DNA from 2 places in the Kitasatospora sp. NPDC001603 genome. Region 2 is predicted to be linked to the other one. Evidence: predicted binding sites of a transcription regulator. Region 2 holds the regulator's gene; the other holds the start of a gene.
The links. The regulator HrcA, encoded in region 2, represses chaperone genes, less so after heat shock. The targets are predictions, from matches to a motif close to TTNGCACTCNGNNNNNCNGAGTGCNAA.

Region 1: a site for HrcA is predicted at 6,578-6,604, ahead of groES (co-chaperone GroES). Genes of this name have one in related genera too.

Annotation. Positions count from the first base shown of each region.
Region 1 is NZ_JBEPAA010000024.1:94,496-110,276, forward strand. Features, by position in the region: gene guaB (IMP dehydrogenase) at 1-295, opposite strand, end outside; gene shbA (RNA polymerase sigma factor ShbA) at 556-1,140, opposite strand; gene ABT263_RS17635 (response regulator transcription factor) at 1,641-2,252, opposite strand; gene ABT263_RS17640 (WhiB family transcriptional regulator) at 2,812-3,138, shown strand; gene ABT263_RS17645 (LysR family transcriptional regulator) at 3,218-4,237, opposite strand; gene groL (chaperonin GroEL) at 4,370-5,998, opposite strand; gene groES (co-chaperone GroES) at 6,131-6,436, opposite strand; gene ABT263_RS17660 (THUMP-like domain-containing protein) at 6,787-7,962, shown strand; gene ABT263_RS17665 (polysaccharide deacetylase family protein) at 7,975-8,913, opposite strand; gene ABT263_RS17670 (hypothetical protein) at 8,974-9,291, opposite strand; gene tsaD (tRNA (adenosine(37)-N6)-threonylcarbamoyltransferase complex transferase subunit TsaD) at 9,288-10,376, opposite strand; gene rimI (ribosomal protein S18-alanine N-acetyltransferase) at 10,369-10,848, opposite strand; gene tsaB (tRNA (adenosine(37)-N6)-threonylcarbamoyltransferase complex dimerization subunit type 1 TsaB) at 10,944-11,600, opposite strand; gene ABT263_RS17690 (hypothetical protein) at 11,775-12,347, shown strand; gene ABT263_RS17695 (hypothetical protein) at 12,456-12,653, opposite strand; gene tsaE (tRNA (adenosine(37)-N6)-threonylcarbamoyltransferase complex ATPase subunit type 1 TsaE) at 12,827-13,324, opposite strand; gene ABT263_RS17705 (alpha/beta fold hydrolase) at 13,428-14,897, opposite strand; gene alr (alanine racemase) at 14,894-15,781, opposite strand, start outside.
Region 2 is NZ_JBEPAA010000009.1:41,194-56,974, reverse strand. Features, by position in the region: gene ABT263_RS08825 (ABC transporter ATP-binding protein) at 1-938, opposite strand, end outside; gene ABT263_RS08820 (ABC transporter ATP-binding protein) at 962-2,695, opposite strand; gene ABT263_RS08815 (AMP-dependent synthetase/ligase) at 3,019-4,941, shown strand; gene hemW (radical SAM family heme chaperone HemW) at 5,001-6,230, shown strand; gene ABT263_RS08805 (DUF3097 domain-containing protein) at 6,288-7,121, opposite strand; gene pspAB (PspA-associated protein PspAB) at 7,153-7,737, opposite strand; gene htpX (zinc metalloprotease HtpX) at 7,767-8,687, opposite strand; gene hrcA (heat-inducible transcriptional repressor HrcA) at 8,948-9,982, shown strand; gene dnaJ (molecular chaperone DnaJ) at 10,059-11,198, shown strand; gene ABT263_RS08780 (16S rRNA (uracil(1498)-N(3))-methyltransferase) at 11,289-12,038, shown strand; gene ABT263_RS08775 (S41 family peptidase) at 12,165-15,485, shown strand; gene ABT263_RS08770 (histidine triad nucleotide-binding protein) at 15,669-15,781, shown strand, end outside.

The sequences.
Region 1 (15,781 bases), on a different contig from region 2:
ACTCGGAGCGCTTCACCAGGTCGACCTGGTTGGCCTGGTCCTCGACCGAGAGGTTGCGGTGCAGGACGCCGACGCCGCCCTGCCGGGCCATCGCGATCGCCATCCGCGCCTCGGTGACCTTGTCCATCGCCGCGGACAGCAGCGGGATGTTGACGCGCACGTTCCGGGAGACCCGCGAGGAGGTGTCGACCTGGTTCGGCAGCACCTCGGAGGCCCCGGGCAGCAGCAGCACGTCGTCGTACGTGAGCCCGAGCATCGCGAACTTCTCGGGTACGCCTGCGGCGTTGTAGGACATTTGGGGGTACCTTCCGTGGCCGGCCTAATCCGCTCGCGCCCTGAGGGTGGGGGCGCACTCCATCGCTCACTCGCTCAGGCCGCCGAAAGCTCGGTGCCATTGGAGGAACCTCCAGGGAAACCCCGCTCGCACCCACGGAACTTTGGCGACCCGCCCAGGCGCCGATACCCCATGGTACTGGCACCGCGAATGTGTCCTCGTGTGCCCTTGACAACACCGACCGCCCATGGGCCATTCCGGCCCCCCACCAGGGCGGACGATCAGGAGGACTCCTCCGCGAGCGCCCGCAGCCGGCTGAGCGCCCGGTGCTGGGCGACCCGGACCGCGCCGGGCGACATCCCGAGCATCTCGCCGGTCTCCTCCGCCGACAGCCCGGCGGCCACCCGCAGCAGCACCAGCTCACGCTGACGGGCCGGCAGGTTGGAGAGCAGCTCCTTGGCCCAGGCCGCGTCGCTGCTGAGCAGCGCCCGCTCCTCGGGGCCGAGCGCCTCGTCCGGCACCTCCGGCAGGTCGTCCTGCGGGACGACCGTCGAGCCGGGGCCGCGCATCGCGGCCCGCTGCAGATCGGCGATCTTGTGCGCGGCGATGCCGTAGACGAAGGCCTCGAACGGGCGGCCCTGGTCCCGGTAGCGCGGCAGTGCGCAGAGCACCGCGACGCAGACCTCCTGGGCGACGTCGTCCACGTGGTGCCGGGCCCCGCCCGGCAGCCGGACCAGCCGGCCGCGGCAGTAGCGCAGGGCCAGCGGGTGGACGTAGGCGAGCAGCGCGTCGATCGCCGGACCCTCGCCCCGGACGGCGGCCGCGACCAGCTCGCCGACCAACGGGGAGCTGCCGGTGCCGAGCACCGGGGGGCGGCCGGGGCCGATGTCGTCGGGGCCGTGTTCGGGGCCCTGGTCGGAGCCGTGGTCCGGCTCGCCGCCCCCGAGATCCGCGTACGACGGACCGCGGCCCGGACCGGAGGGCTCGGCCTCCACCGGGTCAGCCTCGCCGGGAGTACCGGCAACGTCGTCACGCATCGGTCCATGGTGCCTGGTCGAACGGGAAAACGCGGCACCGCGTCCGGAGTTGTGCACCGGAACGTTATGCGGTGCGACGCCGGGCACCGCGCCGTCGCGCACCACCGGCCCCTCCTGCACCGTGCCACCTCCCGCCCCGCTGCCGTCGGTGGTCCCGTCCGTCGCGCCGTCCGCCGAATGCGCTGCGGCTCCGTGGTTCGCCGCAGTGCCTGTCCGCTGGTCCCCGAGGTGCTCCACACCTCCATGGTGCAACCTCGGGACCGTAACGTCACACGCCCCTGCGGGGGGAACCGCGACGAGCGCGCCGCAGCCGGCGGAGCCGGCGGTGGTCAGCGGACCAGGCCCCACCGGAAGCCCAGGGCCACCGCGTGCGCGCGGTCCGAGGCGCCGAGCTTCTTGAACAGCCGTCGGGCGTGGGTCTTCACGGTGTCCTCGGAGAGGAAGAGCTCGCGGCCGATCTCGGCGTTGCTGCGGCCGTGGCTCATGCCCTCCAGCACCTGGATCTCACGCGCCGTCAGCGTCGGAGCGGCGCCCATGTCGGGGCTGCGCAGCCGGCGCGGGGCGAGCCGCCAGGTCGGGTCGGCGAGGGCCTGGGTGACGGTCGCCCGCAGCTCGGCGCGCGAGGCGTCCTTGTGCAGGTAACCGCGGGCACCGGCGGCCACCGCGAGGGCGACGCCGTCGAGGTCCTCGGCGACGGTGAGCATGATGATCCGCGCGCCCGGGTCGGCGGACAGCAGCCGCCGGACCGTCTCGACCCCGCCGAGGCCGGGCATCCGGACGTCCATCAGAACGAGATCGGAGCGGTCGGCCACCCAGCGGCGGAGGACCTCCTCCCCGTTCGTCGCGGTGGTGACCCGGTCGACGCCGGGTACGGTCGCGACCGCGCGGCGAAGCGCCTCGCGGGCGAGCGGGGAATCGTCGCAAACGAGAACGGAAGTCATGACCGTCGTCCTCCGCAGCTGATCCGCGTCACGTTGAGCCTCCTGGCTGGTACGAATCTCTCCGACACGGCCGATTGGCGACGGACTCCGTGCCGATCGCCTGAACTTCCCCGCGATCGTTCCCGACGTCCGGCGCCCGCTAACCGCCTCCGCACTTCCAACGACCGTCACTCGAATGAGTTACGGCTTTCAGGGCCATCTCCACCACTGTACGTGGCCAACCCGTTACCGATCAGCTACCTCGCGGTGCACACGCCGCTCTTTTGTGCAGCTCGCGCGCGGCGGGCGCACCACCCGCACACCGGTACGGATCGTCGCGCGCCCGTCGGCCACCCGATTGCCACGTCTGCGCCTGCCGAACTCAATGCCCACTTTGCCTGTTTTTATAGCTTTTGTATGGTCATTGACTGTTGTGCAACTCTGTGGGTGACTTGTCCATGGAGTTGCCGTAAGTCATATTTCCAGGTGTCCACACCAGCGCATCGATGCCTCGCCGTGCCGTGCAGCCCCGCCCGCCGATGGCCGGTCCGCGGCCGCGAGCCTCTGAAGGGAATGAGCCATGGCAGATTTCTCCCGCCTCCCCGGCCCCAACGCCGATCTCTGGGACTGGCAGCTCTCCGCGGCCTGCCGCGGCGTGGACAGCTCGCTCTTCTTCCACCCCGAAGGGGAGCGCGGCGCCGCGCGGAGTTCGCGCGAGGCGAGCGCCAAGGAGGTCTGCATGCGCTGCCCGGTACGCACCGAATGCGCGGCGCACGCCCTGGCCGTCCGCGAGCCGTACGGCGTCTGGGGAGGCCTGACCGAGGATGAGCGCGAGGAGATGATGGGCCGCTCGCGCAACCGCCTCGTGGAAGTACCGCTGGTCGCGCCGACGGGGCTGCCGCGCTAGGCACGCACCCGCTCCGCGCCATGAAGAAACGTTTCTTCATGGCGCTTCGAGCCGCCGGTCCGCCCGGGCGAACGCCCGGTCAGCGCCCGGCCGCCGCGCCCGCCAGCCGCTCCAGCATCAGCGCCACCGCCGGCACCTCGGCGAGGTCCGGCAGGGTCAGGGCGACCACCTGCCGCACCGCCGGCGCCCCCGAGGCGGTCCGCACCGGCACCGCCGACACGCCGTCGGGGCGCACCGACTCCAGCGCCAGCCCCGGCAGCACCGCCACCCCGAGCCCGGCCGCCACCAGGCCGACCACCGCCGGGTAGTCGTCGGTCGCGAAGTCGATCCGGGGCTCGAAGCCCGCCCCCGCACAGAGTTCCACCAGGTGCCCCCGGCACTGCGGGCAGCCCGCGATCCACTGCTCCCCCGCCAGTTCGCCGAGTTCCACCGGCCCGCGCCCGTCGCCGCGCCCCGACAGCGGGTGCGCGGCGGGCAGCAGGCCGACCATCGGGTCGTCGAGCAGCGGGGTGACCACCAGGTCGGACCAGTCGGTGGTGGCGCTGAGCTGCTGGGCCTCCAGATTGGCCTCGGCCCGCGCCTCGCGCGGCGTGCCGTGCCCGGGAGCGGACGCCGGAAGGGGCGTCGGCGCGCCGCCGGGAGCCTGCGGATACCGGAAGGCCAGCGCGATCTCGCACTCGCCGCCGCGCAGCATCGCCAGCGACTCCGGCGGTTCGGCCTCGACCAGCGACACGCGCACCCCCGGATGGCTGTCCCGCAGCCGGGCGACGGCCGGCGGCACCAGGGTGGAACTCGCGGTGGGGAAGGAGACCAGCCGCACCCGCCCGGCCCGCAGTCCGGCGATCGCCGCGACCTCCTCCTCGGCGGCGGAGAGCCCGGCCAGGATGCCGGTGGCATGCTTGAGGAGCACCCGCCCGGCCTCGCTCAGCTGCATGCCGCGCCCCGAACGGACCACCAGCGGGGTGTCGACGGACTTCTCCAGCGCCTTCATCTGCTGGCTGATGGCGGGCTGCGTACAGCCCAGCTCACGGGCGGCGGCGGAGAAGGAGCCGGTGCGGGCGACGGCACGCAGAACGCGCAGGTGGCGGGCCTCGATCATGCCTCAGTTATAAGGCAATCTTTGCTTTATGCAAAATTCAACTGATAGTTGAAGAGTCAAACGCCCCACACGCCGTAGGCCCGGCCCGTACCCCGAGGGGCGCGGACCGGGCCTGCGGTCACTGATCAGACGTCAGTGGGAGTGGCCGTGGCCGCCGTGCGAGTGGCCGTTGTCGGCCTCCTCTTCCTTCTTCTCCACCACGAGGGTCTCGGTGGTGAGCAGCAGGGAGGCGATCGACGCGGCGTTCTCCAGCGCGGAGCGGGTGACCTTGACCGGGTCGATGACGCCGGCCTTCAGCAGGTCGCCGTACTCACCGGTGGCGGCGTTGAAGCCGTGACCGGCCTCCAGCTCGGCGACCTTGTGGGTGATGACGTAGCCCTCGAGGCCGGCGTTCTGGGCGATCCAGCGCAGCGGCTCGGCGAGCGCCTTGCGGACGACCGCGACACCGGTCGCCTCGTCGCCCGACAGGCCCAGGCCGCCCTCCAGCACCTTGGCGGCGTGGACGAGGGAGGCGCCACCGCCGGCGACGATGCCCTCCTCGACCGCGGCACGGGTCGCCGAGATGGCGTCCTCCAGGCGGTGCTTGCGCTCCTTCAGCTCCACCTCGGTGGCGGCGCCGACCTTGATGACGCAGACGCCGCCGGCCAGCTTGGCCAGGCGCTCCTGCAGCTTCTCGCGGTCCCAGTCGGAGTCCGTGTTGGCGATCTCGCCCTTGATCTGGGCGACGCGGCCGGCGACGGCCTCGGTGTCACCGGCACCGTCGACGACGGTGGTCTCGTCCTTGGTGATGGTCACGCGGCGGGCGGTGCCCAGCACGTCCAGACCGGCCTGGTCGAGCTTGAGGCCGACCTCCTCGGAGATGACCGTGGCACCGGTCAGGGTGGCCAGGTCGCCCAGGATCGCCTTGCGGCGGTCACCGAAGCCCGGGGCCTTGACGGCGACCGCGTTGAAGGTGCCGCGGATCTTGTTCACCACGAGGGTGGACAGCGCCTCGCCGTCGACGTCCTCGGCGATGATCAGCAGCGGCTTCGAGGCACCGCCCTGCAGGATCTTCTCCAGCAGCGGGAGCAGCTCCTGGATGGAGGAGATCTTGCCCTGGTTGATCAGGATGTACGGGTCCTCCAGGACCGCCTCCTGCCGCTCCGCGTCGGTGACGAAGTACGGCGACAGGTAACCCTTGTCGAACTGCATGCCCTCGGTGAAGTCCAGCTCCACGCCGAAGGTGTTGGACTCCTCGACGGTGATGACACCGTCCTTGCCGACCTTGTCGATCGCCTCGGCGATGAGCTCGCCGACCTGGGTGTCCTGCGCGGAGAGGGACGCGACGGCGGCGACGTCGTCCTTGCCCTCGATCTCGCGGGCGATGGACAGCAGGTGCTCGGAGACCGCGGCGACGGCCTTGTCGATGCCCTTCTTCAGGGCGGCCGGGCCGGCGCCCGCGGCGACGTTGCGCAGACCCTCGTTGACCAGGGCCTGGGCCAGCACGGTGGCGGTGGTGGTGCCGTCGCCCGCGACGTCGTTGGTCTTGGTGGCGACCTCCTTGACGAGCTGCGCGCCAAGGTTCTCGTACGGGTCGTCGAGCTCGACCTCACGGGCGATGGTGACACCGTCGTTGGTGATGGTCGGCGCACCGAACTTCTTGTCGATGACGACGTTGCGGCCCTTGGGGCCGATGGTCACCTTGACGGTGTCGGCCAGCTTGTTGACACCGCGCTCCAGCGAGCGGCGGGCGTCCTCGTCGAACTGCAGGATCTTCGCCATGTTCCCTATTCCCTCGGGGCTGCGACCGGCACGCCGGCCACCGGACTACGTGAACCAACAACCACGCCCCGGGCCCCTGTCACTGGGACACGGATCCGGGGCGGGCTGGAACGTCTTACTTCTCGGTGCTGCTTACTTCTCGATGATGGCGAGAACGTCGCGCGCCGAGAGGACGAGGTACTCCTCGCCCTGGTACTTCACCTCGGTGCCGCCGTACTTCGAGTACAGGACGATGTCACCGACGGCGACGTCGAGCGGCAGACGCTGGCCGTCCTCGAAGCGGCCCGGGCCGACAGCCAGGACGACGCCCTCCTGGGGCTTCTCCTTGGCGGTGTCCGGGATAACCAGGCCGGAGGCCGTGGTGGTCTCGGCGTCGAGCGGCTGGACCACGATGCGGTCCTCGAGCGGCTTGATGGCAACCTTGCTGCTGGTGGTCACGTCCGAGCTCCCCTTCGGAGATTACGGGGTTGTCTAACGGGTAGTGGCGAACCTACGGGCCTGCCGTCGCGGGGGTCAGACACGCTTCTTCGCGTTAGCACTCTCCTGGTGGAGAGTGCCAAGGACGACCATAGGCCGCGGTTAGCACTCAGTCAACCAGAGTGCCAACGACGCGCCCGAAACGGTTCTCGCGGGCGGCTGCCGGGCCGCACTCCCGTACGACGCCGCCGATGATCCGCACGCGTGCGCGTCCGATCAGGGCCCACTCCACCAGTGCGCTCGCCCCTCCGCCCCGGTCCGGTCCGTCCGCCCCGGGCGGCCCGGCGCGCCGACCCGGGGAGAATGAGCGGGTGGAGACCGAGAACCTGCAGCCCCTGCTGACCCCCGAGGGGCAGTCCCTGCTCGCCGAGCTGCGCGAGTTCGCGCCCGAGGAGGAGCTGGCGCTGGCGACCAGGCTGCGCCGGGAGCACTCGGCGGAGCTGGTCTCGGCGGCGTTCGGGCAGGCCCGGCTGCGGCAGCGGGCGCGGGCGAAGTTCGGCGCGGACGCCGACCTGATGTACTTCACGCCCAACGGCGTCGAGCAGTCCACCCGGCGCAGCGTCGCCGAGTGGCGGGCACGGCGCTTCGCCGAGCTGGGCGTGCGGCGGCTGGCCGACCTCTGCTGCGGGATCGGCGGCGACGTCCTCGCGCTGGCCCGGGCCGGGATCGAGGTGCTCGCCGTGGACCGGGACCCGGCGGCCTGCGCGGCCACCGCCGCCAACGCCGCCGCACTGGGCCTGGCGGACCTGGTCGAGGTGCGCTGCGCGGACGTCGCCGACGTCGACGTCACCGGCTACGACGCGGTCTTCACCGACCCGGCCCGCCGCACCTCGCGCGGCCGGGTGTTCGACCCCGAGGCGTACGCCCCGCCGCTGTCCTGGGCGATCGAGGCCGGCCGGCGCACCCCGATCGGCGCGCTCAAGGTGGCCCCCGGCATCCCGCACACGGCCGTGCCGGGTGACGCGGAGGCCGAGTGGGTCTCCGACCACGGCGACGTCAAGGAGGCGGTGCTCTGGTTCGGCACCGGGGCCGACCGCCCGCACCGCGCCACCCTGCTGCCGCACGGCGACTCGCTGACCGGCGGCGACCTGCCCGACCCGCCGGCCGGACCGGTCGGCCGCTACCTCTACGAGCCGGACGGCGCGGTGATCCGGGCCCACCTGGTCGCCGAGGTGGCCGAGCGGGTGCACGGCCGGCTGATCGACCCGAAGATCGCCTACCTCACCTCGGACCGGCTGGTCGCCACCCCGTACGCGCACGCCTTCGAGCTGACCGACGTGCTGCCGTTCCACATCAAGAAGCTGAAGGCGCTGCTGCGCGAGCGGGCCGTCGGCACCGTGGTGATCAAGAAGCGGGGGATGGCGATCACCCCGGAGGAGCTGCGCCGCCAGCTGAAGCCGAGCGGGCCGAACAGCGTCACCGTGATCCTCTGCCGCACCGACCAGGGCCCGCTGATGATGCTCGGCCGGCCGGTGGCGCTCCCGTAGGCGGACTCCCGGTCAGCCGGCGGGCGGCCGGATGTAGTCCTCCAGCCGGGCCACCGCGAAACCCTGCTCCTGGATGCGGGCCAGCAGCTCCCCGAACATCTGCGTCATCGTCTCGCCCTTGAGGTCCTTGGGCCCCCGGAAGTGGGCGAGGACGATGTCGCCGGGCCGGAGCTTCTTGTCCGCCGCCTGGTACTGCATGTCGTGGATCTGCATCGACTCGCGCCAGAGCACGATCGCGCGCGGCCCGCACTGCTGCACCGAGGTGTTCAGCGCCGGGGTGTTGGCGCCGTCCCCGTACGGCGGGCGGAACAACAGCGGCGCGGTGCCGTACTGCTGGGTCAGCGCGGACTGGGCGTCGCAGATCTCGGACTTCTGCTTCTCCGGCGCGACCTTGCTCATCTGGGCGTGGTCGACGGTGTGGTTGTGGATGTGGTTGCCGAGCGCCTGGAGCGGCTTGAAGTAGCCGTAGTTGTCCTTGACGATGTCCCGGGTCAGGAACATCGAGACCGGCACCTTGAGGTCGGTCAGCATCTCGACGAACTTCGGGTCCTTCTCGGCGCCGTCGTCGATGGTGACGAAGACGACCTTGTCGGTGGTCTTCACCTCACTGAACACCGGCACGGGGCCGGTCCGTTCGAGCTTGACCGGCTTGTCGGCCGGCGCCGGCGGGGCGGGCGGCAGCGGCGTGAGGTGCCACTTCGCCCAGGCCGCCGCGTCCCCGGCGGCGGGCACCGCGGCGGGTGTCGCCGTGGGCGTCGGCGTCGTCGCGGCGGACGGCCGCTGCCCGGCCGCCGGCGTCGTCGCGGCGGTCGCCGCGGGCCCGGCGCCCGTGCCGCCGCTGCCACAGCCGGTGGCGGCGGCCAGCAGGGCCAGCGCCCCCACCGCGTACGTCCTCGTCCTGCCCCGCCCGTACCGCTCCACCGCGCCGCGCTCCCAGCTACCGTCCAGCATGCTCTCAGCTATGCACGGTAGTGGCCGGCCGTTCGGTTCCCGGACAGGCCCGGCAGCTCGCTACTCCGGGTCCGCCCCGGACGCCGGGTTCGCCCCGGTCTCCGGGTGCTCGCTGGACTCCAGGTGCTCGCTGACGAAGGACCAGCGGTGCACCGGGCGGCCGGTCAGTGCGGCGGGCGGCTCGGGGACGGGCACCGGCTCCGCCGTCCACCAGGTGATCAGCAGCACCCGGTCGCCCGGCGCACCGAACAGCTCGGCGCGGACCAGACCGGCCGAGCCGCGCAGCGCGGGCAGCGCGACCTCGCGGACCCAGGCCGACAGCTCGGCCCCGCGGCCGTCGGCGGCCCGCGCTTCCCACATCGCGGCGGTGGTGGTCACCGACCGCCGCCCAGCGCCTGGTACGCCTGGCCGTGCACGTCCGTGTGCGGGACGTGCACCTCGGTGACGGGCAGCGAGGAGTCGGCCGACAGGTCGAAGGACGAGGGCGCGCGGTCGCGCCAGACCATCTCGGACCCCAGCGCGGCGACCATCGCCCCGTTGTCGGTGCACAGGCCCGGACGCGGCACCCGCAGCCGGATGCCCGCCTTGTCGCAGCGCTGCTGGGCCATCTCGCGCAGCCGGGAGTTGGCCGCCACGCCGCCGCCGATCATCAGGTGGTCGACGCCGTTCTCCTTGCAGGCCTTGACCGCCTTGCGGGTCAGCACATCGGTCACCGCCTCCTGGAACGAGGCCGCGACGTCCGCGATCGGCACCTCCTCGCCGGCCCGGCGCTTGGCCTCCACCCAGCGGGCGACGGCGGTCTTCAGGCCGGAGAACGAGAAGTCGTACGCCGGGTCCTTCGGGCCGCTCAGGCCCCGGGGGAAGGCGATCGCCTCGGGGTCGCCCTCACGGGCGGTGCGGTCGACCACCGGACCGCCGGGGAAGCCGAGGCCGAGCACCCGGGCGACCTTGTCGAAGGCCTCGCCGGCCGCGTCGTCGATGGTCGCGCCGAGCGGGCGGACGTCACGGGTGATGTCCTCGCTGAGCAGCAGCGAGGAGTGCCCGCCGGAGACCAGTAGGGCCATCGTCGGCGAGGGCAGGCGGCCGTGCTCCAGCTGGTCCACGCAGATGTGCGAGGCCAGGTGGTTGACCCCGTAGAGCGGCTTGTCCAGCGCCCAGGCGTAGGCCTTGGCGGCGCTCACGCCGACGAGCAGCGCACCCGCCAGGCCGGGGCCCGCCGTGACGGCGATGCCGTCGAGGTCGCTCGCCTTGATGCCGGCGGTGTCCAGGGCGCGCTGGATGGTCGGGACCATCGCCTCCAGGTGCGCGCGGCTGGCGATCTCGGGCACCACACCGCCGAACCGGGCGTGGTCGTTGACGCTGGAGGCCACCGCGTCGGCGAGCAGGGTGGTGCCGCGCACGATGCCGACGCCGGTCTCGTCGCAGGAGGTCTCGATACCGAGGACGAGCGGTTCGTCAGCCATGGCGGTCTTCCTTCAGGTCCTTCGGGTCAGTACTGGGGTGGTCGAGGCGCATCACCAGCGCGTCGATGCCGGCCGGCTGGTAGTAGTTGCGCCGGATGCCGACGGGTTCGAAGCCGAAGCGCTCGTAGAGCCGCTGGGCGCGCGGGTTGTCCACCCGCACCTCCAGCAGCAGCTCCGCGCAGTCGCGCCGGGCGGCCTCCCGGATCAGGTCGGTGAGCAGCAGCGCGCCGAGGCCGGTGCCCTGGTGCCGCGTGTCGACGGCGATGGTCTGCACATCGCCCTCGCCGGCCACCGCCATCAGCCCGGCGTAGCCGACGATCGCGCCGTCCGGGGTGGTGGCCACGGTGTAGTGGCGGGTGCCGCCGCGATGGGCCTCGGCCAGCTCGGACCAGTACATCCCGGTCGACCAGGCGTCCTCGGGGAAGAGCGCCAGCTCCAGCTCCATCACCGGTGCGATGTCCCACCAGCGCATCGGGCGCAGCGCGGTGCCGTGGCCCGGTCCGTCGGGGCCGTGCGCGCCGTTCGGGCTGGTCGGGCTGGTCGGGCCGTGCGCGCCGTTCGGGCCGGTCACGCCGGGAGCACCGCCTTGTAGCCGGCGGGCACCTGGGCGTCCGGGCGGCGCAGGTAGAGCGGCACGTTGGGCAGCAGCTCCCGCCCGGCGGCCAGCTCGGCGGCGGCGAAGTCGGCCAGCGCGCCCGCCGAGACGTGCTCGGGCCCGTGCGCGCCGGGGAAGGCCTCCGGGTACAGCAGCGCACCGGCGCCGACGGCCCGCGGCCGCGGCGTCAGCTCGGCCGGGCGGTCCACGGCGGGGCCCTCGGTGCGCCGGCCGTCCGCGTCGTACGAGGCCCAGTAGACCTCCTTGCGGCGCGCGTCGGTGGCCACCGTGAACGGCTGCCCGGCGAGGCCCTCGGCGCGCGCCCGGTGGGCGATCGCGTCCAGGGTGCAGACGCCGTGCACCGGGACGCCCAGCGCGTGGCCGAGCGCGGCGGCGGTCACCAGGCCGACCCGCAGGCCCGTGTAGGGGCCGGGGCCGACGCCCACCGCGATGCCGGTCAGCCGGTGCTTGTCGACACCGGCCTCCCGCAGCACCCGGTCGATGGCGGGGAGGAGCAGTTCACCGTGGCGCCTGGCGTCGACCTGGTCGGTCTCGGCGAGGACGGCCGTGCCGTCGTGGACGGCGGCGGTGACGGCAGGGGTAGCGGTGTCGAACGCGAGCAGCAGCACGGGTCAAGGTTAGACCGGTCGGAGCCGTGGACCGCCTCCGGTCCTGGTCCGCCCGATCGACAAGGCGTCCTGGTTCGGAACACACGTCCTACGGGGTGCGGGCGGGAACGAGCGGACCTGGCACGATGGGGCAGACGGGTTTTGGGACGGCGGTGGGAGCGACACGTGGCGAAGATGGGTCCTGGAGTGGTGGTCACGGGGCTGACCCTGGGGGCCCTGGCGGTGGTGAGCCTGCTGGCCTTCCAGGCCAACGGCGCACAGGACCGCGCAGGCGCCACCGGGCCGACCGCGAGCACCACCGCCTCGTCCGGCGGGCCGTCCGCGTCGGCCACCCCGACCGCCTCGGCCACCCCGACCGTCCCCGCGCTCCCGACCACCTCGGGGGCCGGTCTGCGGGTCGTCTACTCGGCCGGCAGCCACTACGTCTGGCTGGTCGACCCCAAGAAGAACCCGCAGGTGGTGGCCTCCTTCGCGGTCACCCCGGGATCGGTGGAGCCGACCCCCGGCAGCTACCCGGTGTACAGCCGGGCCGCCACCAGCACGGGCACGGACGGACGGCAGATCGAGCACGTGGTGCGCTTCGCCCAGCAGAACGGCGTGGTGTTCGGCTTCAGCGCGGCCGTGGACGGCGCCACCCCCGCCGCCGACCCGAAGACCAAGACCGGCGGGATCCGCAGCGGTCGGGCGGAGGGGCAGCTGCTCTGGGACTTCGCGCCGAGCGGCACCAAGGTCGTCGTGATCGCCTGAGGACGCGCGGCCCGCACGCCGGGGCGGGCGGCGGGCCCGAGGCGGCATCCGGCTCGGGTGCGGTGCCCGGCTCGGGTGCGGCCCCCGGTTCGGGGCGGATGTCGAGTGTCAGGCTGCGCGGGGCGTACCGGCCACCGGTTCGGCCGGTGCCGCGCTCTCCCGGCGCTCCGGCGGAGTGGAGACCGCCTCCGCGGCCGCACACGCGGCCAGCAGGGCCCGCATCGGTGCGCCCTGGACGCTGCGGACGGGCTCTCCGGCCCCGGTACCGCGCGGCGCGCGCTCCGGGGCGGGGGTGGTGCTCGACATGGCGCCTCCCTAGTTAGGCAGACCTAACCGCGACACCCATCCCATCACGCCCGGCACCCCGCCCGCAACACTTTGCCGACAGCCTGTCGGCAACCGTCGGTGTCGGCCCGTGCCCGTGGGTATTCACTTGTGTCGGCCGACGGCGCCGTCCGTGCCCGCCGGCGCTCGTCGGCTCAGGCCAGCGCGGCCAGCTCCACCCCGGTCCAGCGCGACCCGATCCCGTTCAGCAGCACCCGGCGCGGGTCCAGGTCGTCGTCGTCCGCCTCGGCGCCGATGGCGCGCTCGATCCGGACCTCCAGCCGGCTCTCGGCGAGCCGTTCGACCTTGCCCTCGCCCCACTCGACCACGACCACCGACTCCGGCAGCGAGACGTCCAGGTCGAGGTCCTCCATCTCGTCCAGGTCCCCGCCCAGCCGGTACGCGTCCACGTGCACCAGCGCCGGGCCGCCGACCAGCGACGGGTGCACCCGGGCGATCACGAAGGTCGGCGAGGTGACCGCCCCGCGCACCTGGAGGCCCTCCCCCAGGCCCCGGGTGAGCGTGGTCTTCCCGGCCCCCAGCTCCCCCGAGAGCAGCACCAGGTCCCCCGGCCGCAGCAGCGCGGCCAGCTCCCGGCCGAGTCGGCCCATCCGCTCGGGAGTGGCGACGGTGAGAGTGGCGTGCGAGCCCATGCGCGATTCAAGCCCTTCGATCCGTACTGCGGCGCACCGACCGCCGGGCGCCTCCGCTACGGTGCCACATCCCCGGCCGGGCGTGCGCCGGTGGCCCGGGCCGCTACGGCGTCTCGCCCACCGAGGAGGGCAGCGGCGCCGCGCCGCGGTAGTCGACCGCCTGTTTGAGCAGCGCGACCAGCCGCTGGTCGACGAGGTCCGGGCGCTCCAGCATCACCAGGTGCCCGGCGTCCTCCACCAGGAGCAGCTCGGCCCCGGGCAGCTGCTCGGCCATCGCCTCGCTGTGCGCGGGCGGGGTCAGCAGGTCCTTGGTGCCGGCGAGCACCAGGGTGGGGATGCCCCGCAGGGCCGCCAGCGCGGCGGTCTTCTCGTGCGCGCCGAACACCGGGTAGAACTCGGCCACCACGTCGATCGGCGTGGCGTCGAGCAACTGTTCGGCGAACCGCACCACGCCCGGGTCGACGTCCTTCCCCCCGAAGGAGAACTTCCGGTAGAAGACGGCGCTGACGTCCGCGCCGAGCCGCCGGGTCGCCTCGACCAGCTCGACCTGGCGGCCGAGCAGCTTCATGACCCCGGGTGCGACCTTCTTGAACAGCTTGGCGCCGACCGCCGGCAGACCGAGCGTCACGGCCTCCCAGTCCCCCGCCAGCGTGCCGATCAGCGCGACGCCGGCGACCCGGTCCCGGAACAGCTCCGGCTCCTGGTCGGCGAGCGCCATCACCGTCATCCCACCCATCGAGTGGCCGACCAGGACCAGCGGGCCGGTCGGCGCTACGGCGTCGATCACCGCCTTGAGGTCCCCGCCCAGCTGGTCGATGCTCGCGAGTTCACCGGCCAGGAACGAGCGGGAGCGCTCGGACCGGCCGTGGCTGCGCTGGTCCCAGAAGACCAGGCGCATGCCCTCGCGCAGCGCGGCCCGCTGGAAGTGCCAGCTGTCCTGGTTGAGGCAGTAGCCGTGGCAGAAGACCACGGTCAGCGGCTCGCGCCGCCCGACGGCGGCGGCGGGGCCGAGGCCCGAGCGCCGGCCGGCCCGCACCAGCGCGCCGGAGCCGCCCAGCAGACCGGGCAGCCCGCTCCGGTCGACCGGTCCGTCGCCGGTGCCGGCGCCGGAGCCGGTAGCGGTGCCGGGGCCGTCCGTCCGGCGGCGGACGAACCAGCCGCGGCGGGCGGCGGCACTGGTACCGGGGGCTGGGCCTGGGCCTGGGGCTGCGACGACCTCGTCGTCCGGGCGTTCTTCCGGGTGCTCTTCCGCGTGCTCCTCGGGCCGGACGCTGACGGGCTCGGGCCAGCCGGTGCCGTCCAGCTCGACGTACAGCTCGGTGCCGTCGGCGGCGGTCACCGTGCACGGGCGCCCGCGGAGCGAGCCGTACGGGGCGTTGGCGTCCAGCTCCGCGCGGGCCCGGCGGCGGGTGGCCCGGCCGACGGTCAGCCGCTCGATCGCCACACCGGCGGCCGCGCCGGCCGCGACCACGCCGACCGAGATCCCGATCAGACCGGCCCGGCTCACCCCGGAGGCCGCACCGGCCGCCTTGGCCACCGCCGCGACCGGACCGGAGCCGGCCTCCTCGCTCATACGCTCGCGCCCTCGGTCGCCGCGCCCCCGGTCGGCACGCCCTCGGCGGCCGGGACGTCGGCCGTCGGGGCCTCGGTGGTCGCGCCCAGGTAGCGGCGCGGCACCCGGGCGCCGATCCGGGTCACGATCTCGTAGGAGATGGTGCCGCAGGCCCGGCCCCAGTCCTCGGCGGTCGGCTCGCCCTGCTCGCCGTTGCCGAACAGCAGCACCTCGTCGCCGACCGCGGGGGTGTCGCCGCCGAGGTCGACGACGAACTGGTCCATCGCCACCCGACCGGCCACCGTGCGCCACTTTCCCGCGATCTGCACCGGGCCGGTGCCGCTGGCGTGCCGGGGGATGCCGTCGCTGTAGCCCACCGGCACCAGCCCCAGGGTGGTCGGGCCGGGCGTGGTGTAGTGGTGGCCGTAACTGACGCCGTGCCCGCCGGGCACGTGCTTGACCAGGGCCAGCCGGGCGGTCAGCGCCATCACCGGGCGCAGCCCGAAGTCGGCCGGCGAGCCGACCTCCGGGACGGGCGAGAGCCCGTACATCGCCAGGCCGGTACGGACCAGGTCGTAGTGCGATTGCGGGAGCAGCAGGGTGGCCGGGGAGTTGGCGAGGTGCCGCACCGCGGGGCGCAGCCCGGCCGCCTCCGCGTACGCGAGCGCCTCGCGGAACGCGTCCAGCTGGGCCTGGATGGAGGGGTGGCCGGGCTCGTCCGCGGCCGCGAAGTGCGACCAGACGCCGACCACCGTGAGCAGGCCCTCGGCCTCGGCGCGGCGCGCCGCGCCGACCAGCTCCGGCCAGTCGTGCGGCTGGCAGCCGTTGCGGCCGAGGCCGGTGTCGGCCTTCAGGTGCACCCGGGCCGGGACACCGGTCGCGCGGACGGCGGCGAGCAGCTCGTC
Region 2 (15,781 bases):
CTGGCCGTGTACAGCGCCTCGTTGTGCTCCCGGAAGGTCTCGGCGGACTCCTTCTGCCGGCCGAAGACCTTCACCAGGGCGTGGCCGGTGTACATCTCCTCGATGTGCGCGTTCAGCTGCCCGGTGGACTTCCACTGCTGGACGAACTGCGGCTGCGCCCGCTTGCCGACCCTGGTCGCCACCACGACCGACAGCGGGACGGAGACCAGGGCGATCAGGGCGAGCAGCGGGGAGATCCAGAACATCATGGCGAGCACGCCGACCACGGTGAGCAGTGAGTTCACCACCTGGCCCATGGTCTGCTGCATGGACTGGCCGATGTTGTCGATGTCGTTGGTGACCCGGCTGAGCACCTCGCCGCGGGGCTGCTTGTCGAAGTAGCTGAGCGGCAGCCGGGCGAGCTTGGACTCGACGTCCTGGCGCAGCCGGTAGCTGGCCCGCTGGATCGCCTTGGTGGCGAGCCGGCCCTGGACGATGCCGAAGGCGGCGGAGGCGACGTAGATCGCCAGCACCCAGAGCAGCACGGTGCCGATCGCGCCGAAGTCCATGTGCTGGCCGGGGGTGAAGTCGACCGCGGAGAGCAGGTCAGCGGCGCCGCCGTCGTGCGCCCGCACGTCCGCGACGGCCTGCGCCTTGGAGATGCCGGCCGGGAACTGCTGGCCGACCACGCCGGCGAAGATCAGGTCGGTGGCCCTGCCGAGTACCTTGGGCCCGGTCACGGCGCAGCCGATGCTGAGCACGCCGAGGGCCAGCACGCCGCTGAGCAGGGCGCGTTCGGGGCGGAGCAGGGCGAGCAGCCGCTTGCCCGAGCCCTTGAAGTCCATCGACTTCTCGGAGCCCTGGCCGCCCATGAACCGGCCGGGGCCGGCCGGGCCGCGGCGGGCGGCGGCGGCCTGCGAGTCGCTGGGCACCTCGCCGGAGCCGGGGCCCTTCGTCATGGGCGCCTTCTTCTGCGGGGTGGTCACGCCGCCTCCTGCTCGGTGAGCTGGGAGAGCACGATCTCCCGGTACGTCGGGTTGTCGGCCATCAGTTCGCCGTGGGTGCCGCTGCCGACGACCGCGCCCTCGTCCAGGACGACGATCCGGTCGGCGTCGCGGATGGTGGAGACGCGCTGGGCGACGATCAGCACGGTGGCGTCGGCGGTCTCCCGGGAGAGGGCCCTGCGCAGCCTGGCGTCGGTGGCGTAGTCCAGCGCCGAGAACGAGTCGTCGAACAGGTAGACGCCGGGCTTGCGGACGAGCGCGCGGGCGATCGCCAGGCGCTGGCGCTGGCCGCCGGAGACGTTGCTGCCGCCCTGGGCGATGGGCGCGTCGAGGCCCTCGGGGAAGCGCTCGACGAACTCCTTGGCCTGGGCGACCTCCAGGGCGTGCCAGAGTTCCTCGTCGGTGGCGTCGGGCCGGCCGTAGCGCAGGTTGCTGGCGACGGTGCCGGTGAACAGGTAGGGCTTCTGCGGGACGAGGCCGACGGTCTCGGCGATCGTCTCGGGGGCGAGTTCGCGGACGTCCACGCCGTCCAGCAGGACTTGTCCGGCGGTGGCGTCGAAGAGCCGGGGGACGAGGCCGAGCAGGGTGGACTTGCCGCTGCCGGTGGAGCCGATGACGGCGGTGGTCTCGCCGGGGCGGGCGGTGATGTCGACGCCGCGCAGGACGGAGGCCTCGGCGCCGGGGTAGCGGAACTCGACGGCGCGCAGTTCGAGCTTGCCCCGGGCCAGGAGTTCGGTGACGGGGGTGGCCGGCGGGACGACGCTGGAGCTGGTGTCCAGGACCTCCTGGATGCGCTCGGCGCAGACCTCGGCGCGCGGCACCATCATGAACATGAAGGTGGCCATCATGACGCTCATCAGGATCTGCATCAGGTAGGAGAGGAAGGCGGTCAGCCCGCCGATCTCCATGCCGCCGCTGTCGATGCGCATGGCGCCGAACCAGAGCACGGCGACGCTGGAGGCGTTCACCACCAGCATCACGGCCGGGAACATGAACGACATCAGCTGGCCGACCTGGAGGGCGACCCCGGTCAGGTCCCGGTTGGCGCCGGCGAACCGGGCCTGCTCGTGGTCGTCCTTGACGAAGGCGCGGATGACCCGGATGCCGGTGATCTGCTCGCGCAGGACCCGGTTCACCGTGTCGATCTTCTTCTGCATGCTGCGGAACTTCGGGCGCAGCGCGCGGACGAGCAGGGCGACCACGACGCCCAGCAGGGGGACGACGGCCAGCAGCAGCGCGGAGAGCGGCACGTCCTGGTTGAGCGCCATGACGATGCCGCCGACGCACATGATCGGCGCGGCGACCATCAGGGTGAAGGTCATCAGGGCCAGCATCTGGACCTGCTGGACGTCGTTGGTCGTCCGGGTGATCAGGGAGGGGGCGCCGAAGGAGCCGACCTCGCGGGCGGAGAAGGTCTGCACCCGGTCGAAGACGGCGGCCCGGACGTCCCGGCCGAACGCCATGGCGGTGCGCGCGCCGTAGAAGACGGCACCGATCGAGCAGAGCGCCTGGGCGACGGTGACGGCGATCATCACAGCGCCGATGCGCAGGATGTAACCGGTGTCGCCCTTGACCACGCCCTGGTCGATGATGTCGGCGTTCAGCGTCGGCAGGTAGAGCAGGGCGAGCGTGGACACCAGCTGGAGGAGCACCAGCAGGGAGATCGGTCGGGAGTACGGGCGCAGGTACGCCCTCAGCAGTCTGATCAGCACTGGCACACTCTTGTCTTCGGCAGTGGGGTTCGCATCCCAATTCTCATGCTTCTGTGGACTCGCACAGTTGATTCCGGCCCCGCGCCCCGAGGTTTGTCCAGTCCTTTGCTGAACGCACCGGCGGGCCCGGTTGCGCCGTGCACCGGCGGCTCGGCAGTGTGCCAGCTGTCCTCACCCTCTTACGGAATGACCGGTTTCCCCCTAGGCTGCTGATTGCCCCCTTGTTACTCACCGGTATCGGATCGATTGCCCGGGGGCCCGGCGACCGCCCCCACGGGCGCCGCGACATCCCTCAGACGGCCACCCGCCCCCGGAGGTCCTCGTTGAGTTCCGCGCAGTCCCTGATCGACTCCGGCCGTGCCGACATCGTCGCCGGGCGGCCCGCCTCCGTCGCCCACCTGTTCCTGGAGCGGGTCGCCGCCACGCCGGCGGGTGAGGCCTACCGCTTCCCCGTCCCGGTGGACGAGCACGCGGCGGACGGCGCCCCCGGCGCCGAGCAGTGGCGTTCGCTGACCTGGGCGCAGACCGCCACCCGGGTGTACGCGGTGGCCGCCGGCCTGCTGTCGCTGGGCATCAGCCCGGAGGACCGGGTCGCGCTGATGTCCTCCACCCGGCTGGAGTGGGTCATCGCCGACCTCGGCAACATGTGCGCGGGGGCGGCCACCACGGCCGTCTACCCGAGCACCAACGCCGACGAGACGGCCTACATCCTCTCCGACTCGGGCTCCAGGGCGATCTTCGTCGAGAACGAGAAGCAGCTCGCCAAGGTCGTCGGCGAGCTCGGCCAGCTGCCCGAGCTGCGCACCGCCGTCCTCTTCGACGGCACCGGCCCGGTCGCCGGGGCGTCCGGGCTGAACGTGCTCACCCTGGCCGAGCTGGAGCAGCTCGGCACCGAGTACCTGGAGCAGCACCCGGACGCCGTGCGGCGGGCCGTCGACGCGCTCGACAAGGAGCAGCTGGCGACCCTGATCTACACCTCCGGCACCACCGGCCGCCCCAAGGGCGTGCGGCTGGTCCACGACTGCTGGGCGTACCAGGGGCGGGCGCAGGAGGAGAGCGGGCTGCTGCGCGCGGACGACGTGCAGTTCATGTGGCTGCCGCTGTCGCACGTGTTCGGCAAGAGCCTGATCTGCGGCCAGATCGCCACCGGTCACGTGATGGCGCTGGACGGCCGGGTGGACCGGATCATCCACAACCTGCCGGTGATCCGCCCGACCATGATGGCCTCGGCGCCGCGCATCTTCGAGAAGGTCTACAACGGCATCGCCGGCAAGGCCCGGGCCGAGGGCGGCGCCAAGTACAAGATCTTCATGTGGGCGGCGAAGACCGCCCGCGACTACGCCCGGGTCACCCAGGCCAACCGGATCGCCACCGGGCAGGACAGCGCCCCGCTGGGGCTGCGGGTGCGGCACGCGGTGGCCGACAAGCTGGTGTACGCCAAGATCCGGGCCGCGTTCGGCGGGCGGATGCGCGGCTCGGTCTCCGGCAGTGCCGCGCTGGCACCCGAGATCGGCTACTTCTTCGCCGGCGTCGGCGTGCCCGTCCTGGAGGGCTACGGCCTGACCGAGAGCTCGGCCGGGATCTGCGTCAACCCCGCCGAGGACCTCCGGGTCGGCACCATCGGCACCGTGCTGCCCGGCAGCGAGATCCGGATCGCCGAGGACGGCGAGATCCTGCTGCGCGGCCCCGGCGTCATGCGCGGCTACCACAACCTGCCGGAGAAGACCGCCGAGGTGCTGGAGCCGGACGGCTGGTTCCACACCGAGGACATCGGCGAGATCGGCCAGGACGGCTTCCTGCGGATCACCGACCGCAAGAAGGACATGTTCAAGACCTCCGGCGGCAAGTACGTCGCGCCGAGCGAGGTGGAGGGCAAGTTCAAGGCGGTCTGCCCGTTCGTCAGCAACATCCTGGTGATCGGCAACGGCCGCAACTACTGCACCGCGCTGATCGGCCTGGACGAGTCGGTGATCATGCCGTGGGCGGCCGAGCACGGCCTGGCCGGCAAGTCCTACGCCGAGGTGGTCGGCGACCCGAAGGTGCACCAGCTGGTCGACGGCTTCGTGCAGCGCCTCAACGGCGACCTCCAGCGCTGGCAGACGATCAAGAAGTTCACCCTGCTCCCGCGCGACCTGGACATCGAGCACGGCGAGCTCACGCCGAGCCTGAAGATCAAGCGCCCGGTGGTCGAGCGGACGTACGCGGACGCCGTCACCGAGATGTACGCGGGCGCGAACGAGGCCTGATCCGTCCGTCGTCCCGTACGGCCTCGATGATCACCGGGGCCGTACGGGACAATGGGGTCATGCCCTCCGCACTCCCCGACGGCGAACCCGTGCCGTCCGACGGTTCCCTGCCCGCGCACGCCCTCGCCGGGCTCGGGTCGCGGCCGTTCGGCTTCTACCTGCACGTGCCGTACTGCGCGAGCCGCTGCGGCTACTGCGACTTCAACACCTACACCGCCACCGAGCTGCGCTCCTCCGGCGCCGTCGCCTCCCAGGAGACCTACGCCGACAACGTGGTCGCCGAGATCCGGCTGGCCCGCGAGGTCCTCGGCGACACCGACCTGCCCGTGCGGACCGTCTTCCTCGGCGGCGGCACGCCCACCCTGCTGCCCGCCCGGGACCTGGTGAAGATGCTGGCGGCGATCCGGGCGGAGTTCGGGCTCGCCGACGACGCCGAGGTGACCACCGAGGCCAACCCCGAGTCGGTCGACCCGGCCTACCTCGCCGAACTGCGCGAGGGCGGCTACAACCGGGTCTCCTTCGGCATGCAGAGCGCCCGGCCGCACGTCCTGCGGCTGCTCGACCGCCACCACACCCCGGGCCGCCCGGAGGCCTGCGTGGCCGAGGCCCGCGCGGCCGGCTTCGAGCACGTCAACCTGGACCTCATCTACGGCACCCCCGGCGAGTCCGACGACGACTGGCGGGCCTCCCTGGACGCCGCGATCGGCGCCGGGCCGGACCACGTCTCGGCCTACTCGCTGATCGTCGAGGACGGCACCAAGCTGGCCGCCCGGGTCAAGCGCGGCGAGCTGCCGATGATCGACGACGACGTGCACGCCGACCGCTACCTGATCGCCGAGCAGGCGCTCGCCGCCGCCGGCTACTCCTGGTACGAGGTCTCCAACTGGGCCACCACCCCGCAGGGCCGCTGCCGCCACAACGAGCTCTACTGGACCGGCGGCGACTGGTGGGGCGCCGGCCCCGGCGCGCACAGCCACGTCGGCGGCGTCCGCTGGTGGAACGCCAAGCACCCGGCCGGCTACGCCCGCGCCCTCGCCGAGCGCCGCACCCCGGCCCAGGGCCGCGAGCGGCTCACCGACGAGGACCGCCGGGTCGAGCGCATCCTGCTCGAACTGCGCCTCGCCGAGGGCATCCCGCTGGACCTGCTCACGGCGACCGGCCGCGCGGCCGCCGACCGGCACCTCGCCGACGGCCTGCTCGACCGCACCACCCACGAGCGCGGCCGGGCCACCCTGACCCTCCAGGGCCGCCTCCTGGCCGACGCCGTGGTCCGCGACCTGGTGGACTGAGAGTCGTTGCCGTGGTGCCAGCCGCCGGCTCGCGGTCGCGGGCCCACGGCTGACCGGTCAGTCCTCCAGGGTGACGAAGTCGATCAGTTCCTCGACCTTCGCCAGCAGGGCGGGCTCCAGGTCCTTGAAGGAGTCGACCGAGGCGAGGATCCGCTTCCACGCGGCGGGGGTGTCGGCCGGCCAGCCGAGGCGGCGGCAGACGCCCCCCTTCCAGTCCTCGCCGTAGGGGACGTCCGGCCAGCCGGGGATGCCGACGGAGGAGGGCTTCACGGCCTGCCAGACGTCGATGTACGGGTGGCCGACGACCAGCACGGCGTCGCCGGTGACCCGGGCGGCGATCCGGTGCTCCTTGGTGCCGGGGAGCAGGTGGTCGACCAGGACGCCGAGCCGGCGGCCCGGGCCGGGGGCGAAGTCGGCGACGATCGCGGGCAGGTCGTCGATGCCCTCCAGGTACTCGACGACGACGCCCTCGATCCGCAGGTCGTCCCCCCAGACCCGCTCGACCAGTTCGGCGTCGTGCCGCCCCTCGACGTAGATCCGCGACTCCCGGGCCACCCGGGCCCGCGCTCCGGGGACGGCGACCGAGCCGGAGGCCGTCCGGCCCGGCGCGCGCGGGGGAGCCGGCGCGGCGGCGGCGGGGCGGACCAGGGTGACGGTCCGGCCCTCCAGCAGGAAGCCGCGCGGCACCAGCGGGAACACCCGCCGCTTGCCGAACCGGTCCTCCAGGGTGACGGTGAACCCCTCGGCGGTCTTCTCGCAGCGCACCACCGCGCCGCAGAAGCCGGTCGCGGCCTCCTCGACCACGAGGTCCCGGTCGGCGGGCACCTCGGGGGCGGGCTGCTGCCGCTTCCACGGCGGGGTGAGGTCGGGTCCGTACTGGCGGCTGCGCATGCAGGTGACTATAGGCAGGCCCGACGGGGCGTCACAGGCCCGGCGCGCCCCAGACCGGGAACCAGCGGGTGAGGTCCTTCTCCAGCCGCAGGTCGTTCCCCAGCATGGCGTTGACCTGCAGTTCCAGCGGGCTGTCGCGCTTCTCCCCGCCGCCCGGCACCGGCGCGAACGGGTAGAAGGTGCCGCGCTTGTACAGGTAGACCAGCGCCAGCGGCTGCCCCTCGGCGCCGCGGAAGGCCACCAGCGAGCAGAGCAGCTGCGGGCCGAAGCCGTTCCCCTCCAGCTCGCTGTTGACCGCGTGCAGGTCGTTGACCAGCTCCGGCAGCTCCTTGGGGGTGTGCCGGGCGAGCAGCCAGGAGTAGCCGTAGGCGTCCTTGGAGGCCTCCACCGGGACGCCGCCGCGCTCGGTGTCGGCGTCCAGCAGGGCCCGGACCTGCCGCTCGACCTCGACGAAGGCGCCGCCCTCGACCGAGGAGAAGCAGACCGACCCGACGCCGGTCGGCCGGAAGCCGGCCGCCGCCTCCAGGGTCAGCGCGGCCGAGGGCACGCCGAACAGCTGGTCGAGGTCGGGCCGGACGGGCTTGGTGCGGCCGAACAGTGCGTCCAGGATTCCCACGGCGGTCCCCTCCGGGGCGGGTCGTCGGCTCAGCGGCCGAGCTGGGTGGAGATCTTCGCCAGCTGCTCCAGCCGCTTCTCCAGCGAGGGGTGGGTGGAGAACAGCTGCGAGGCGGCCTCCCGGGCGCTCAGCGCGGGGGCGAAGTAGAAGGCGTTGTACGGCTGGGCCTGGCGCAGGTCCTTGGTCGGGATCGCGGCGATCTGGCCGGTCACCTTGGTGAGCGCCGAGGCCAGTGCGCTGGGCCGGCCGGTGAGCTGGGCGGCGGCCCGGTCGGCGGCCAGCTCCCGGTAGCGGGAGAGCAGCCGGGTCAGCAGGAAGCTGATCGCGTACACCACCACCGACACCAGCGGGATGACCAGCGCGGCGATCGCGGCGTTGGAGTCGTTGCTGTTGCGGCCGCCGCCCATGAAGCCGCCGTACATCGCGATCCGGGTCATCGCCCCGGCCAGTACGCCGAGGAAGCCGGCGATGGTCATCACCGCGACGTCCCGGTGGGCGACGTGCGACAGCTCGTGCGCCAGGACGCCCTCCAGTTCCTCCGGTTCCAGCCGCCGCAGCAGCCCGGTGGTGACGCAGACCACCGCGTTCTGCGGGTTGCGGCCGGTCGCGAAGGCGTTCGGCATGTCGTTGTCGGCGACCGCCACCCGGGGTTTGGGCATGTCGGCGAGGGCGCAGAGCCGGTCGACGGTGCCGTGCAGCTGGGGGTACTGCTCCGGGGTCACCCGGTGGGCGCCCATCGCCCGTTCGGTGATCTTGTCGCTGAACCAGAACTGGGCCACGAACAGCCCGCCGGAGATCAGCACGATCAGTGGCCAGGCGCCGCGCAGCAGCGCGATCAGCAGGCCGGTGAAACCCACGTACAGGAGCCCGATCACGAACATGGTCCCGACCATCCGGCCGGTCAGGCCGCGGTCCGGGGCGAAGCGGGTGGGCTGGCCCGAGGTCGACATCGCTGGTCCTCCGTTCGCCGTTCGCTATCGATGCTGCCACCCGGCCGGTCCCGCGGCATCACCCGCGCGCCGCGCGATGCGGGCAGGATCACCCCGGCGGTGCCGTTCCTGCCGTCGGACCCGGGCCTTACACTGGCAGGTACGGTTCTGGCACTCCTCTGTTCAGAGTGCCAAAGGCCGCGGTCCGCCCGGCGGACCGCACCATGCCGGAACGACACACGTCACCACGGACAACGTGCGAAGAGGGAGGTGCGTGCCCCATGGCCGGTGAGGTCCGCCAGCTCGACGAACGCAAGCTCGCCGTGCTCCGCGCCATCGTCCAGGACTACGTGGGCACCGAGGAGCCGGTCGGCTCCAAGGCTCTCGTCGAACGCCACAACCTCGGGGTCTCCCCGGCCACCGTCCGCAACGACATGGCCGCGCTGGAGGAGGACGGCTTCATCCACCAGCCGCACACCAGCGCCGGGCGGATCCCCACCGACAAGGGGTACCGCCTCTTCGTCGACCGGCTCGCCGAGGTCAAGCCGATGAGCGCGCCCGAGCGGCGGGCGATCCGGCACTTCCTGGACGGCGCGGTGGACCTGGACGACGTGGTCGCCCGCACGGTCCGGCTGCTCGCCCAGCTCACCCGGCAGGTGGCGGTGGTCCAGTACCCCTCGCTCTCCCGCTCCACGGTGCGCCACATCGAGCTGGTCGCGCTCGCTCCGGCCAAGGTCATGCTGGTCCTGATCACCAACACCGGCCGGGTCGAGCAGCGGATGGTCGACTGCCCGGGTCCGGTCGGCGAGGTGGTCCTCGCGGACCTCCGTGCCAAGATCAACACGAGGGCCGTCGGCGTGCGGCTGCCCGACGTGCCGGGGCTGCTGGACGAGCTCCCGGCGATGTTCGAGGCGGTGGACCGGCCGGCCGTCACCATCGTCCTGGCGACGCTCTTCGAGGCGCTCGCCGAGCAGAACGAGGAGCGGATCATGCTGGCCGGCACGGCCAACCTGACCCGCTTCGGCCACGACTTCCCGCTCACCATCCAGCCGGTGCTGGAGGCGCTGGAGGAGCAGGTCGTCCTGCTGCGCCTCCTGGGTGAGACGGCGGACGCCGGGATGACGGTCCGGATCGGCCGGGAGAACGCGTACGAAGGGCTCAATTCCACCTCGGTCGTCTCGGTCGGTTACGGTTCGGGCGACGAGAGCGTGGCCAAACTGGGTGTGATCGGTCCGACCCGGATGGACTATCCGGGCACAATGGGGGCGGTGCGAGCGGTGGCACGGTACGTGGGCCAGATCCTGGCCGAGTCGTAGGGAACGACCGGTGTCACACGGATGACACCGGTACCAGTCGCAAGCACTTCTACAGGCGGAACAAGCGGAGCATTTGGTGGCCACGGACTACTACGCGGTACTCGGCGTCCGACGGGATGCGGGGCAGGACGAGATCAAGAAGGCGTTCCGGCGCCTGGCGCGCGAACTGCACCCGGACGTCAACCCCGACCCGAAGACGCAGGAGCGGTTCAAGGAGATCAACGCCGCCTACGAGGTCCTCTCCGACCCGCAGAAGCGGCAGGTCTACGACCTCGGCGGGGATCCCCTCTCGCCCAACGGCGGAGGCGCGGGCGGCTTCGGCGCGGGCGCGGCCGGGTTCGGCTTCTCCGACATCATGGACGCGTTCTTCGGCGCGGCCGCCGGTCAGCGCGGCCCGCGCTCGCGCACCCGGCGCGGCCAGGACGCCATGATCCGGCTGGAGATCACCCTGGAGGAGGCCGCGTTCGGCACCACCAAGGAACTCCAGGTCGACACCGCCGTCACCTGCACCACGTGCAGCGGCGAGGGCGCCGCCCCCGGCACCTCCGCGCAGACCTGTGACATGTGTCGCGGCAAGGGCGAGGTCTCCCAGGTCACCCGGTCCTTCCTGGGCCAGGTCATGACCTCCCGGCCCTGCCCGCAGTGCCAGGGCTTCGGCACCGTCGTGCCGACCCCGTGCCCGGAGTGCGCCGGCGACGGCCGCGTGCGGGCCCGCCGCACCCTGACCGTGAAGATCCCGGCCGGTGTCGACAACGGCACCCGGATCCAGCTGGCCGGCGAGGGCGAGGTCGGCCCCGGCGGCGGCCCGGCCGGCGACCTCTACGTCGAGATCGCCGAGAGCACCCACCCGACCTTCCAGCGCCGCGGCGACGACCTGCACTGCACGGTCACCATCCCGATGACGGCCGCCTCGCTCGGCACCCAGGTGCCGCTGCAGACCCTGGACGGGCTGGAGGAGGTCGACATCCGGCCCGGCACCCAGTCCGGCCAGTCGATCCCGCTGCACGCCCGCGGCATCACCCATCTGCGCGGCGGCGGCCGGGGCGACTTGATAGTGCACGTCGAGGTGCAGACGCCCACCAAGCTCGACCCCGAGCAGGAGGACCTGCTGCGCCGGCTCGCGGTGCTGCGCGGCGAGGAGCGGCCCTCCGGGCAGTTCGCGCCGGGCCAGCAGGGGCTGTTCTCCCGGCTGAAGGACGCCTTCAACGGCCGCTGACCGTACCGGCGCCCGGTGCCCCGCTCCCGGCGGGTCACCGGGCGCCGTCGTTCCCCCGTCCGTCCCCCCACCCCCACTCCAGGAACCGCCATGACCGCGCCCGTGTTCGTCGTCGAGACCGCGCAGCTCGCCTCCGCCGCCCCCGGCGCGGTGGTCCGGCTGGACGGCCCGGAGGGGCGGCACGCCGCCGCCGTGAAGCGGCTGGAGCCGGGCGAGGCGGTGACCCTGGCCGACGGGCTCGGCCTGGGCGCCGACGGCACCGTCACGGCCGTGCACGGCAAGGACGCCGTCGAGGTGACGGTCGCCGCGGTCCGCCGGGAGGCCGAGCCGGCGCCGCGGATCGTCGTCGTCCAGGCGCTGCCCAAGGGCGACCGCGGCGAGCTGGCGGTGGAGACCATGACCGAGGTCGGCGTGGACGTGGTGATCCCCTGGGCCGCCTCCCGCTGCATCACCCAGTGGAAGGGCGAGCGCGGTGCCAAGGCGCTCGCGAAGTGGCGCTCCACCGCCCGCGAGGCGGGCAAGCAGTCCCGCCGGCTGCGGTTCCCCGAGGTCCGCGAACTCGCCACCACCCGCCAGCTGGCGCCCGTCCTGGCCGGGGCCGCGCTCGCCGCGGTGCTGCACGAGGACGGCGCCGAGCCGCTGGCCGGCGCCGCGCTGCCCGGCGGCGGGGACATCGTGCTGGTGGTCGGCCCCGAGGGCGGGGTCTCCCCGGAGGAGCTGGCCGCCTTCGCCGAGGCCGGTGCCAGGCCGTACCGGCTCGGGTCCTCGGTGCTGCGCACCTCGACCGCGGGAGTGGCCGCCGGCGCCCTGCTGCTGGGCCGCACCGGCCGCTGGGGCTGAGCGGGCCGGTCGCCGCACGGACCGTTCGTCCTCCGGCGGTTCGTTCCCCGGCGGTTCGTCCCCCGTAGGGGGCGGCCTGCGCGAAACCGGAGGCGCGCCGCCCCGGCGGGTGCGTAGGGTGCGGCTGTGAGCGAATCCCCGAGCACCCCTGCCGGCGCCTACCTGCGCCATCCGCACCTGCACGGTGACCTGATCACCTTCGTCGCGGAGAACGACGTCTGGCTCGCCCCGCTGGACGGCGGCCGGCCCTGGCGGCTGACGGCCGATCACGTCCCGGTCCGCCGCCCGCGCTTCTCGCCGGACGGCCGGCACATCGCCTTCGTCTCCACCCGGGACGGCGCGCCCGAGGTGCACGTCGCGCCGGTGGACGGCGGGCCGTCCCGGCGGCTGACGTACTGGGGCAGCGACCAGACGCAGCTGCAGGGCTGGACGGCCGACGGCAGCCCGGTCGCCACCACCTCCGCCGGACAGGCCACCCTGCGCCGCACCTGGGCCCACGCCGTACCGCTGGACGGCGGCGAGCCGCGGCGGCTGCCGTACGGGCCGGTCGGCGGCGTGGCGTACGAGCCGGGCGGCGACCGGGTGCTGCTGCTCTCGGCGGCCGGTGCGGAGCCCGCGCGGTGGAAGCGCTACCGGGGCGGCCGGGTCGGCAAGCTCTGGATCGGCGCCGAACGGTTCGCCCGCGTCCACGAGGAGCTGGACGGGCACATCGAGGCGCCGCTCTGGGTCGACGCGCCCGGCGGCGCCCGGATCGCCTTCCTGGCCGACCACGAGGGCGTCGGCGAGCTCTACTCCAGCCTTCCCGACGGCAGCGGCCTGCGCCGCCACACCACCTCCCCGGAGGGCTTCTACGCCCGCGGCGCGACCAGCGACGGCACCCGGGTGATCTGGCACCGGGCCGGTGACCTCTGGCTGCTGGACGACCTCGACGGCGCCGAGCCGCGCCGGCTGGACGTCCGGCCGTCCGGCCCCCGGGCCGGCCGGCGGCCCCGCCCGGTGCCGGCCGCGCACTGGCTGGAGAGCGCCGCCCCCGACCGCACCGGCCGGGCCGGCGCCGTGGTGGTGCGCGGCAGCGTGCACTGGCTGCCGCACCGGGAGGGCCCCGCCCGGGTGCTGGACGAGACGCCCGGCGTCCGGGCCCGGCGGGCCCACGTGGTGCCGGGCGAGGACGGCGCGCAGGGCGTGCTCTGGGTGACCGACGCCGACGGCGAGGACGCCGTCGAGTACGCCCCCGCCGTGCTCGGCGAGGAGCGCCGCCGGCTGGCCGGCGGACAGCTGGGCCGGGTCCGCGCGCTGGCGGTCTCGCCGGACGGCAAGCAGGCGGCGGTCGGCGCGCACGACGGCCGGGTCCTCCTGGTGTCGCTCGCCGACGGGACGGTGCACGAGCTGGACCGCAGCACGGACGGCGAGGTCAGCGGGCTGGCGTTCAGTCCGGACTCCGCCTGGCTCGCCTGGTCGCGGCCGAGCCCGGGCTTCGGGGCCTGGTCGCTGCGCCAGATCGTGCTGGCCAACCTGGCCACCCGCACGGTCGGCGAGGTCACCCCGGCGCGCTTCATCGACACCTCGCCGGCCTTCACCGCCGACGGCCGCCACCTGGCCTTCCTCTCGGTGCGCAACTTCGACCCGGTCTACGACTCGCACGTCTTCGACCTGTCGTTCCCCAACGGCTGCCGCCCGTACCTGGTCACCCTGGCCGCCGACACCCCCTCCCCGTTCGGCCCGCGCCGGGCCGGCCGGCCGGCCGGCGGGGAGGACGACGAGCCCAAGGGCAAGAAGGCGGACGGCGAGGAGGGGGCGGCCGACGCCCCGCCCGCCACCCGGGTCGACCTGGACGGGATCGCCGACCGGATCATCCCCTTCCCGGTCGAGGGCGGCCGGTTCGGCGAGCTGGCGGCCGCCAAGGACGGCGTGCTCTGGACGCGGATCCCGCTCACCGGCGAGCTCGGCGACGACGCGGCCACGCCGGAGGACGAGCAGCCGCGCCCCACCCTGGAGCGGTTCGACCTGCGCAAGCGCCGGGTCGAGCAACTGGTCGACGGGCTCGACGAGTTCGCGGTCAGCGGCGACGGCAGCCGGGTTGCCGTGCTGGACGAGGGCGAGCTGCGGATCGTCCCGGCCGACCACAAGGCGGTGGGCGACGACGACGAGATCGACGTCGACCTGCACCGGCTGCGGGTGACCGTCGACCCGGCCGCCGAGTGGCGGCAGATGTACGACGAGAACGGCCGCCTGATGCGCGACAACTTCTGGCGCCCGGACCTCGGCGGCCTGCCCTGGGCCGAGATCCTCGACCGCTACCGGCCGCTGGTGGAGCGGCTCGGCTCGCACGACGACCTGGTCGACTTGCTCTGGGAGGTGCACGGCGAGCTGGGCACCTCGCACGCCTACGTGCAGCCCTACGGCATCCACACCGAGGCCGCCCGCCGGCAGGGCAAGCTCGGCGCCGACCTGGTCAAGGACGGCGAGGTCTGGCGGATCGCCCGGATCCTGCCCGGCGAGTCCTCGGACCCGCGGGCCCGCTCGCCGCTGGCCGCGCCGGGCGCCGCCGTCCGCCCGGGCGACGCGGTGCTGGCCGTCAACGGCCGCCCGGTGGACGCGACCGCCGGCCCGGCCCCGCTGCTGGCCGGCACCGCCGGACAACCGGTCGAGCTGACCGTGGCCGGCAAGGACGGCACCGACCGCCGGTACCCGGTGGTCGTCCCGCTCGCCGACGACGAGCCGCTGCGCTACCACGACTGGGTGGCCGGGCGGCGGGCCGCCGTCCGGGAGCTGTCCGGCGGGCGGCTCGGCTACCTGCACATCCCCGACATGCAGAGCACCGGCTGGGCCCAGATCCACCGCGACCTGCGGTCGGAGATGGCCCGGGAGGGCGTGATCGTCGACATCCGGGAGAACCGCGGCGGCCACACCTCGCAGCTGGTGATCGAGAAGCTGGCCCGGCGGATCGTCGGCTGGACGGTCGCCCGCGACCTCGCCAACCCGGTGCCCTACCCCGGCGACGCGCCGCGCGGGCCGATCGTGGCGCTGGCCGACGAGTTCTCCGGCTCGGACGGCGACATCGTCAACGCCGCCATCCAGGCGCTGAAGCTCGGCCCGGTGGTCGGGACGAGGACCTGGGGCGGCGTGATCGGCATCGACAGCAAGTACAGCCTGGTGGACGGCACCCTGGTCACCCAGCCGAAGTACGCGTTCTGGCTGGAGGGCTACGGCTGGGGCGTGGAGAACCACGGCGTCGACCCGGACGTCGAGGTGCCGGTCGCGCCGCACCAGTGGGCCGCGGGGGAGGACCCGCAGCTCGCCGAGGGCGTCCGGATCGCCCTGGCGGCGCTGACCGAGACCCCGGGCAGCACGCCGCCGCCGCTGCCCTGGGAGCAGGGCCCGGCGCCGGACGCCCCGCAGGACGCGGGGCAGGAGAGCGGGCACGGCGCCGGGCAGGACGCCGGGTAGGACGGGCGCAGGTCCGGCGGGGGTGCCCGGGCAGCTGACCGGGCACCCCCCACGGGCCGTACGCCCCTCGCGGGCGGCGGGTCCGCGGGGGCGGGCGCGACTGCCAGCAGGCGACCGGGCCGCTCGGCTAGCATGCGGCCGTACGCCCCGACCGACACCGTGCGACACCGCGAGGAGACCCCGATGGCCGGCGAGCCGCAGTCCGACTGCCTGTTCTGCAAGATCGTGGCGGGCGAGATCCCGGCCACCGTGGTGCGCAAGACCGAGCGCGTCCTCGCCTTCCGGGACATCGCCCC